DNA from 3 places in the Clostridium sp. LXY-7 genome. Region 2 is predicted to be linked to each of the others. Evidence: a T-box and tRNA genes for the amino acid it is inferred to sense, from the RefSeq annotation. Region 2 holds a T-box; the other regions hold tRNA genes.
What was found. The T-box of region 2 lies ahead of leuS (leucine--tRNA ligase). A T-box ahead of a tRNA ligase gene usually reads a tRNA of that ligase, here a tRNA-Leu.

Region 1: it encodes a tRNA-Leu, which carries the amino acid that the T-box ahead of leuS (leucine--tRNA ligase) is inferred to sense. The anticodon was not compared.
Region 3: it encodes a tRNA-Leu, which carries the amino acid that the T-box ahead of leuS (leucine--tRNA ligase) is inferred to sense. The anticodon was not compared.

What each region holds. Positions count from the first base shown of each region.
Region 1 covers NZ_JBLLJL010000002.1:652,068-655,286, reverse strand. The annotation lists gene ACI48Q_RS10245 (ABC transporter substrate-binding protein) at 1-285, opposite strand, end outside; gene ACI48Q_RS10240 (helix-turn-helix domain-containing protein) at 547-1,587, opposite strand; tRNA gene ACI48Q_RS10235 (tRNA-Leu) at 1,936-2,019, opposite strand; tRNA gene ACI48Q_RS10230 (tRNA-Leu) at 2,039-2,124, opposite strand; gene ACI48Q_RS10225 (XdhC family protein) at 2,219-3,010, opposite strand; gene ACI48Q_RS10220 (molybdopterin-binding protein) at 3,021-3,219, opposite strand, start outside.
Region 2 covers NZ_JBLLJL010000005.1:114,534-117,752, forward strand. The annotation lists gene ACI48Q_RS16940 (J domain-containing protein) at 1-591, shown strand, start outside; gene ACI48Q_RS16945 (hypothetical protein) at 631-1,134, shown strand; T-box leader at 1,183-1,384, shown strand; gene leuS (leucine--tRNA ligase) at 1,469-3,219, shown strand, end outside.
Region 3 covers NZ_JBLLJL010000002.1:885,870-889,088, reverse strand. The annotation lists gene ACI48Q_RS11305 (serine hydrolase domain-containing protein) at 1-1,295, opposite strand, end outside; tRNA gene ACI48Q_RS11300 (tRNA-Leu) at 1,414-1,495, opposite strand; gene glsA (glutaminase A) at 1,797-2,711, shown strand; gene polA (DNA polymerase I) at 2,921-3,219, shown strand, end outside.

The DNA of each region.
Region 1 (3,219 bases), on a different contig from region 2:
CTTGTCTTCTTCTTTAAAAGTTATCATCAGTTCAGCTAATGCTTGTCCAATGACTACAACTCGTTTAGGTTCTTTTTCAATTGTTTGAGTTATTTCTTTACCTGCATCTGTATAGACACTAAGCGTTACAGGGTAATGAATTTCACTTTCATAGGGCTGTTCTTGTGTCTTTATAGAATTATTTGTATTGTTATCACTTCTCGTATACGCATATTGTGAACAACCGGAAAAAATGACTAAACAGATGCTTGCCCCCAACAGAACTGATATTGTTTTTCTTATCATTTTCTTTCCTCCTAAATTTTATTTATGATGCTTAACCTAATTCATTTATATAGTATTTATTAAGTTAGTTATAGCTAACCCTAATGCAAAAATATTTATGTTTCTCATAAACACCTATGATTATATAGTGAAGCATCTTGAAACTATGCTGATAGACATGCGAATTTATGTTGAAAGAACGACTTTTGAATTTTTATCGAAAAATAAAAAACCACAGGCAAACGCCTGTGGCATAAATAATTTGAGATTTATAAATGGATCTTAATTGCTCTTTTGAAGCAAAGAGGATGTCCTATATTGTAAGGGAGTAACACCATATTGCCTTTTAAATGCGTAGCAAAAATTGCTGGGATTTGCATACCCTAGATCATAGGCAATTTCATTCACCGATTTATATGTATCTAATAACATAGAAGCAGCGCGTTGTAAGCATAATTTTCGATGATAACTGAAAATTGTATCTCCGTAAATAAATTTAAAACCCTTTGCAAGTTTTTTTGGATTAATTGCAAGCTTTTTTGATAAAGTATTAATAGTAGGTAATTCATATACATTATTCATAAGTATTTGTGGAATTTCTTTAATATGCTGTGTCTCATATTCACTTAATGCAATTATTTCTGGGGTGTCAATACCTAAAAGTTCATTTGAAACAATTTTTGAGAAAACCTCCATAACCTTGCTTTCGAAGAACAATACTCTTGATTTTTCTGGAAGACGGCAATTGTAAATCTGATGAAAAACATTGGCTATTTCAGGAGAAGTATTCACACCAAGATAATATTCAGAACGAATCTTATTCTCTAAATTTTCTATAGTATCCTCCCAAATTTCAATGCCTGAACTTCCAAAGTAGGAAGAAATAGCATTTTTTTCGGCTGTAATTGAGACACCCTGATACTTTTGATGTGCACAACGTCGCACCGTTCCATATGTATCACTAGACAGGGACACAGAAAGATCGTTAGTCCCAAAACATGTACTTCCTGTTTTTTCTTCCTGTATATAAATACATCCATCTACACAATACTCTATTTCAAAGTACTCTTGTGTTAAATCGAATACAGTTACTAAATCTTTAGAAAAAATAATATCAAAAATCAACAACATTACGTTTCCTATCAGATTGTAAACCTGTATGGAACCTTTTCCATACTCTGGTTTTATGTCATAAATAATGCCTTTACTATTTTTACTATTTGGTAAAAATCGAACTGTACCAATCTTCTCATGCATTTTTGCATACTGCATTAGCATATCTGTATAACCATTTTTAGAATTTATATAAAATTTATGTTCCATTTACAGGCTCCTTTCTTATAATTAAAAACCTATTCGGTTGCCGAATATTTTTAAGTTAGAGTATGCTAACTATATTTTATCATATCATATTCTTAGTATCACTTCCACTCTATATTGTTAGATTTGTAATACTATTAAAATCTAACTACAACAATTTAAAATTACTTAAATAAGCACCAATTTAGTACTTTACATCAGTGAAAAACCATATTTTTCAACATCAGACTTTCTAAGTAGTTGGTCATTTTATACATCTCACCGTAAAAAATAAACCACACATCTAGTAGCTTTTATAACTACTAGACGTATGGTCTAAAATTTCACTCTTAATATAAACTTCTTAAATATTGGTGCAGGTGAAGGGAGTCGAACCCCCACGCCGAAGGCGCTAGATCCTAAGTCTAGTGCGTCTGCCAATTCCGCCACACCTGCATAATATAAGTTAGTTATTTGGTGCGAAAGATGAGACTTGAACTCACACGGGGATACCCCACACGCCCCTCAAGCGTGCGCGTCTGCCGATTCCGCCACTCTCGCATATGATAACTAACAAATAAATTATATCACTAACTCCTATTAAATTCAATAATTATTTAGTTAAGTAAATAATCATTGAATTTGATTATCCATATTATTTTCCTAAATGAGCTAGAGTTCCTTTATTAGTTACTAGAGATATCTCACTAAGAATACTTAGAGCTATATCTTCAGGTGTTTCTCCACCTAAATCTAAGCCTATAGGTGTATACAAATTAGGTATATCTAAAGAATATCCATCTGCCTTTAGATTTGCTTTAAGCTTCCCTACCTTATTTTTACTTCCAATCATTCCTATATAATTTGCCTTTGAATTAATTACAGCTCTTAAAGCAATCTCATCATAAACATGACCTCTTGTAATTATAACCACATTGGATTTTTCATCTATAGGATAATTAGTTAGTTTTTCATTGATATCCCCTAAAATTAATTCATCAGCATCTTTAAATCTTTCCTTATTACAATAATCTTCTCTATCTTCAAATATAACTACATGATATCCTAGTATATGTGCTATGGAATGTAGTGGTAAGGCTACATGTCCTCCACCAACAATAAGTAGTTTTTTCACAGGAGCAAAAATCTTTATATATCCTTCAACTTCTCCACCACAGGCCATTTTTAATCCCTTCTCACTTTCAGTTAAACTAAAGGAAAATCTTCTATTGCTATTTTCTTTAATACACTCTTTACACAGGTCAATTAAATTTTTTTCTAATGCTCCTCCACCTATAGTACCAAGAACTTCTCCGCTCTGTACAACAGCCATCATAGTTCCTTCTCCTCTAGGAGAAGAACCACAAGCTTTGGTTATAATACTCAAGGCCACGATTTCTCCCTTTGCTACTTCTTTGTTTATTTTATCTAACATTAAATTTTCCATAATCTCACCTCTATTTTCCAAATGGGCATATAGGATAACGACATGTTTTACATTTTAAGCATAGCCCACCATGGCTTAATTTAACTATATCTTTTTTTGAAATTTTATGGTTACACATTATTCTAGGTAGTAAAATATCAAATACTGTGGTCTTAGAAAACATGCCACAGGCAGGTAATCCAACAATAGTTGCATCATCTTTATAAGCT
Region 2 (3,219 bases):
CAAGAAGAAATAAAAAAAGCTTATAGAGAAAAGGTTAAACAATATCATCCAGACCAATATGGTGACAATCCCTTAAAGGACTTAGCAGAAGAAAAACTTAGAGAGATAAATGAAGCCTACGATACTCTAATGAAAAAAACTTCTTCTAATAATTACGGATATAGCAACTCAAATTCTGGATATAATCAAAGTAGCAGCTATTCTCAGAATCATTCTAATTCCAGTGATCTTAATGAATTTCAACAGGTCAGAATGGATATAAATCGTGGAGATATACATTCAGCTGAAAATAGACTTAACTCTATTTCTAATAGAAATGCTGAGTGGCAATTTTTAATGGGGATGGTACATTTAAGAAAAGGTTGGTATGATAGTGCATATAATTTAATAAATACATCTTGTAGAATGGAGCCTAACAACTTTGAGTATAAGCAAGCATTAAATCAACTTCATAATAGACAAAATTCCTATAGAAATACATATTATGGTCAAAGAAATAGTTCTAATGATTTATGTGGAACTTGTCTAAATCTATGGATGCTAGATACATGTTGTGAGTGTATGGGTGGAGATTGCATAAGTTGCTTGTAATGTCTGATATTATACATAATTTAATGAGGAGGGAGAACAATGCATAAAAGTAAGTCATCTAATATAGCCTTGGGAGGATTATTTGTAGCCTTAACATTAGTAGTATTATACTCGGCTACTTTTTTAAAGTTTAATACATTATTTTTACTAGGGCTAACAGCTGCAATTATACCACTAACAGTAATTACTACGGATGTTAAAAATGCCATACTAGTATATTTAGCTTCTTTAATGCTATCTTACTTTATTTTACCTGATAAAAGTATATGGCTTTTATATGTGATAATTTTTGGACCCTATGGTATTGCTAAATATTACATTGAAAGTATGCGTAACACCCCATTAGAAATTGGTCTCAAACTTTTATACTATAACTGTTCTACCATCTTGTTTTTCTTTATATATAAATTATTATTTGCTCCAGATCTGCCTGTAACCTATTCTATAATTTTAATAATAATAGTAGGTAACATAGCATTTTTTATATTTGATTATGTACTTACTGTATTTATTCAAAGTATGGCAAATAGAAGATTCAAATAGCTTGACATTAAGTCATAATTTAATGTATAATTTGTGAAAAGTTAATAAATTAATGCAGTGATTAGAAGTAGTACTAAGATATTTTATTTTCAGAGAGCTACAGTTTGGTGAGATGTAGTAATGAAAGCTTAGGAACTTGTCTAGGAGTTTACTTGTGATAAACAAGTACGGCTAAAACCGTTATATTATATAAGTGAGACCCTTGGGTCTAATTAGAGTGGTACCGCGGAACTATGCTTTCGTCTCTTATTTTTGAGACGAAAGCTTTTTATTTTGTTTAAGGCATATTAAAAAAATAATTTAAATATATCAATGTTTAATAGGAGGAAAAAATATGGCAAAATACGGAACTGTTGTTGATAATAAGTGGCAACAAAAATGGGAAGAAACAGAACTTTATAAATTTGATGAAAGTAAAATGGATAAAAAATTATACGTTCTTGAGATGTTTTCATATCCTTCTGGCAGCCAATTGCATGCTGGTCACTGGTTTAACTATGGACCTGTGGATTCTTGGGCTAGAATGAAAAGAATGCAAGGATATAACGTATTCCAACCTATGGGATTCGATGCCTTTGGTCTACCAGCTGAAAACTATGCTATAAAGACAGGTGTTCATCCTAAAGATTCAACAGATAAAAATATAGAAACTATGGAAAAGCAACTTAAAGCTATGGGAGCTATGTTTAACTGGGAAAATGAAGTGGTTACCTGTAGCCCTGATTACTATAAATGGACTCAATGGTTATTTTTAAAACTATATGAAAAAGGACTTGCTTATAGAAAGAATGCTCCAGTAAACTGGTGCCCAAGTTGTAATACCGTACTTGCTAATGAACAGGTGCTAGATGGAGTTTGTGAAAGATGTAGTAGCGAAGTTACTAAAAAAAATCTTACTCAATGGTTCCTAAAAATCACTGATTATGCTGATGAGCTTCTAGAAATGATTGATACCCTTGACTGGCCTGAAAAAACAAAGGCTATGCAAAAGCATTGGATTGGAAAATCTATAGGTTCTGAAGTAACCTTTAAAGTTGAGAACTCTAACCTTTCCTTCGATGTATTTACTACAAGAGTAGACACATTATTTGGAGTTACCTATGTAGTTATAGCTCCTGAAAATGAAATGGTAGATGAATTAACTATAGAAGAAAATAAAAATGCCATAGAAGCATATAAAGAAGCTTCTAAAAAGCAATCAGATATCGAAAGACAATCTATAACCAGAGAAAAAACTGGTGTATTCACTGGCTCTTATGCTATAAATCCTATAAACGGAAGAAGAGTACCTATTTGGATAGGTGATTATGTATTAAATACCTATGGTACTGGAGCTGTTATGGCCGTACCTGCTCATGACGAACGTGACTTTACCTTTGCTGAAAAATATAATCTACCTATAGAAAGAGTTATAAAAGGTGGAGAAGGTCTTCCATTCACTGAGTATGGTCCTATGGTTAATAGTGGTGAATTTAACGACTTACAGGGTGATGAAGCTAAAGAAGCTGTAGTAACTGAATTAGAGAAAAAAGGACTTGGTAAAAAGAAGGTTAACTTTAGACTTCGCGATTGGCTTGTTTCTAGACAAAGGTACTGGGGCGCTCCTATTCCGATAATTCATTGTGATAAATGTGGAATAGTTCCAGTTCAAGAATCACAACTTCCTGTAGAACTTCCATATGACGTAGAATTTGCACCAGATGGTAAATCTCCTCTTGCAAAATGTGATGAATTTATTAACACAACTTGTCCAAAATGTGGAGGCACAGCTCATAGAGAAGCAGACACTCTAGATACCTTTGTATGTTCTTCTTTCTACTATTTAAGATATATAGATAATAAGAATAATGAAAAATGCTTTGATACTGAACTTGCAAACAGTATGCTCCCAGTTGATAAATATGTAGGTGGACCTGAGCATGCATGTATGCATCTTCTATATGCTAGATTTATTACAAAAGCATTAAGAGATATGGGTTATGTAAACTTTGATGAGCCATTCCTATCACTTACTCATCAAGGATTAATTCTAGGGCCAGATGGACAGAAAATGAGTAAATCTAAAGGAAACACTATCTCTCCTGA
Region 3 (3,219 bases), on a different contig from region 2:
GCAACAGTAACCATTAGCCAAACAACGGTTATGAGTATTCTCTTTTTTGTTATTGATTGCCGCTCATTCATTTTCTTTCTGCGTAACCCCAAAATAAAGAAAATGATAGCCAACAGGCAAACAATAATTGTGGTAAACGAAAGAATGATGTCCAAAAGCTGTATGCCACTTATTTTATACGACTGCGTAAGATTGCCGTCCAATATATCTTTAATGCTTTTTACCAGACCGATATTGGTATTAGCGCCGTTGGTTAGCAGGCAGAAGGCTGTTCGTTTATTTGGAAGTATTACCACTTCGGTTGAGAAATTGGGATTGCCCCCCGAGTGCTCAATAATTGTTTTGTCAGCGTTCACAATCCATCCAGCTGCATAATACATTCCATTGACATCCGGAACAGATACGTCTCCATGATGTGATTTCATGATAACCGCTTTAAATACTTCAGGTATATCCTGTACACCACCCATCTGTATGTTCATCCAATGCGCCATATCCTTTGTACAGGACATGATATATCCCGCCGGTTTGTTACCGGCATAATCCGGCGCGTCATATGGGCTTGTTATAAAAAAAGAAGATCGGTAGCCCTGCGCCAGTTGCCCGGTTGCTTGGGCTTCTTCTTTATAAACATAAGTATGATATAAGCCCAAGGGGCGAAATACCTGCTCCGTCATAAAGCTTTCATAGCTTTGACCAGACACAACCTCAATAACCAAACCTAATACATCATAATTGACAGTTCCATACTCGTATTGCTCACCGTGAGGAAATGCCAGTTCAGCATCCACCAATGCTTCCACGGTTTTTCGCAACATATCTGGCGTACTGCCTTGCGGGATGCTTTGAATATGCTTTCGATTTGTCAAGCCGCTGGTATGGTGCAGAAAGTGATTGAGTGTAAGGCTCTGCATATCAACGGGCATCCCTTTATACTCCATCGTAAGCCAAGGCAAATATTTCTGAACAGGGTCGGTCATGGACAGTAGTCCCTGCTCCTCTAACAATAAAATGCCCACACCAGTAAAAGCCTTACTAACCGAAGCCAGCTCGTATAGGGTGTTTTCACTCGCAGGCAACCTTTTCTCACGGTCTGCGTAGCCAGAGGAAAAGTAGAACATTTCATCTCCGGCGATTATAGAAATTGACATACCCGGTACACCAGATATACGACAGGCATCATCCAGCAATGTTTGTATTGCCACAGATTGTGCGTCCGATAGCGCATAAACCGGTGTTGCGAATCCTGTGAATAGTATAAGTGATGCTAGCATGGTAACGATGATCTTTTTCATTGAGACCTCCATTATAAAAAATGTCTGTACGGATAATATAAATTATCTTCAACTTAGTATAACATAAAAAATTAGGACAAAACATATGCCATTTTGCATCTGTTTTGTCCTATCATTCTGGTGCCGATGGCGAGATTCGAACTCGCATGGTTTCCCGCTTGATTTTGAGTCAAGTGTGTCTGCCGTTCCACCACACCGGCTTAGTACATTAAGAGTTTAACATATTTTTATTACTTTTTCAACATATTATAGAAAATTTATTTAATATATTGAAAAAGTAATAAAAATTCTACATTTAACAAGACTATATTATGAAATTAAGTTGATTAGGACCTCATATTAGTACTGGTGACTTATTATATAAAATTATTTCAGAAGTTAAAAAGTTTATTTGATTTACATAAATACACGTATTGAATTTTAATATGTATGTAATATAATAGGGATGGACATATAATTTTAAGGTTTAAAGTTATACTATGAAGAAATGGGGAGTATCAAATGCAAAGAATACTAGAGAATATCGTTGATGAGTGTAAAAAGTGGACCAATAGAGGTGAGGTTGCATCCTACATTCCTGAGTTAGCTAAGGCTAATTCCAATGTACTAGGTATTTGTGTAACGACGCTTGAAGGAAAAGAGTATTTTGCTGGAGATTATGATACAAAATTTACTATACAAAGCATATCTAAGGTAGTAACTTTAATGCTTGCTATTTTAGATAATGGTGTAGAGTATGTATTTTCAAGAATAGGGATGGAACCTACAGAATCTGGCTTTAATTCTATAATTAACTTAGAAACCCATGAGCAGAAAAAACCACTAAATCCTATGATAAATGCAGGTGCTATTGCTACTGTATCTTTAATTGGTGGAGATACTGCAGAAGAGAAGTTTGATAGAATATTAAACTTTACAAGAAAGATAGCTGGTAATGATGATATTCATATAAATACTGAGGTTTATACCAGTGAAAAAAACACTGGGGATAGAAATAGAGCCTTAGCATACTATATGAAGGGCAATGGAATTATTGAAGGGGATGTAGAGGAGATTCTAGAAGTATATTTTAAAGCTTGCTCCATGGAAGTAACTTGTAGAGATATAGCAAGAATAAGTGCAATGTTAGCTAATGAAGGGTTAATACTTAATAATGAAAGAATAATATCAAGAGAAGCATGCAGAATAATAAAAACTATTATGGTAACCTGTGGTATGTATGATGCATCTGGAAAATTTGCAGTACATATTGGAATTCCGGCTAAAAGTGGAGTTGGTGGTGGCATAATGGCAGCAGTACCAAGACGAATGGGAATAGGGGTTATTGGACCAGCTTTAGACAATAAAGGAAATAGTATAGGTGGAATTAAAGTTTTAGAAAAGCTTTCTCACGAATTAGATTTAAGTATTTTTTAAAATGTTATATAATATAATTAAATACGCCTAATAGGCGTATTTAATTATATTAATGTAATACAGAGAGATTTACATAATAGAACTATTGTAAATAATATAGACAATAATTATAGGAGTTAACTAAATAAATATTCTATGTTAAAGTTTATTAAATGGTAACTGAGAATTTATTGAATTATGAGAACTAAATATTTAAAGGAAGTGATAATATGAATAAACCTAAAGTAGTGATCTTAGATGGGAATAGCTTACTTTATAGAGCCTTTTATGCAATACCTGAACTTACAACTAAAGAGGGTATTCATACAAATGGAGTATATGGCTTTTTAAACATGCTTTTCAAAATTAAACAGGAAATAAATCCGGATTACATAATTACTGCTTTTGATAAATCTAAAAAAACCTTTAGACATGATGAGTATGAGGACTATAAAGCAGGAAGAAAGAAAACACCACCAGAATTGGTCATGCAATTTCCAATAATTAGAGATGCATTGAATAAAATGGG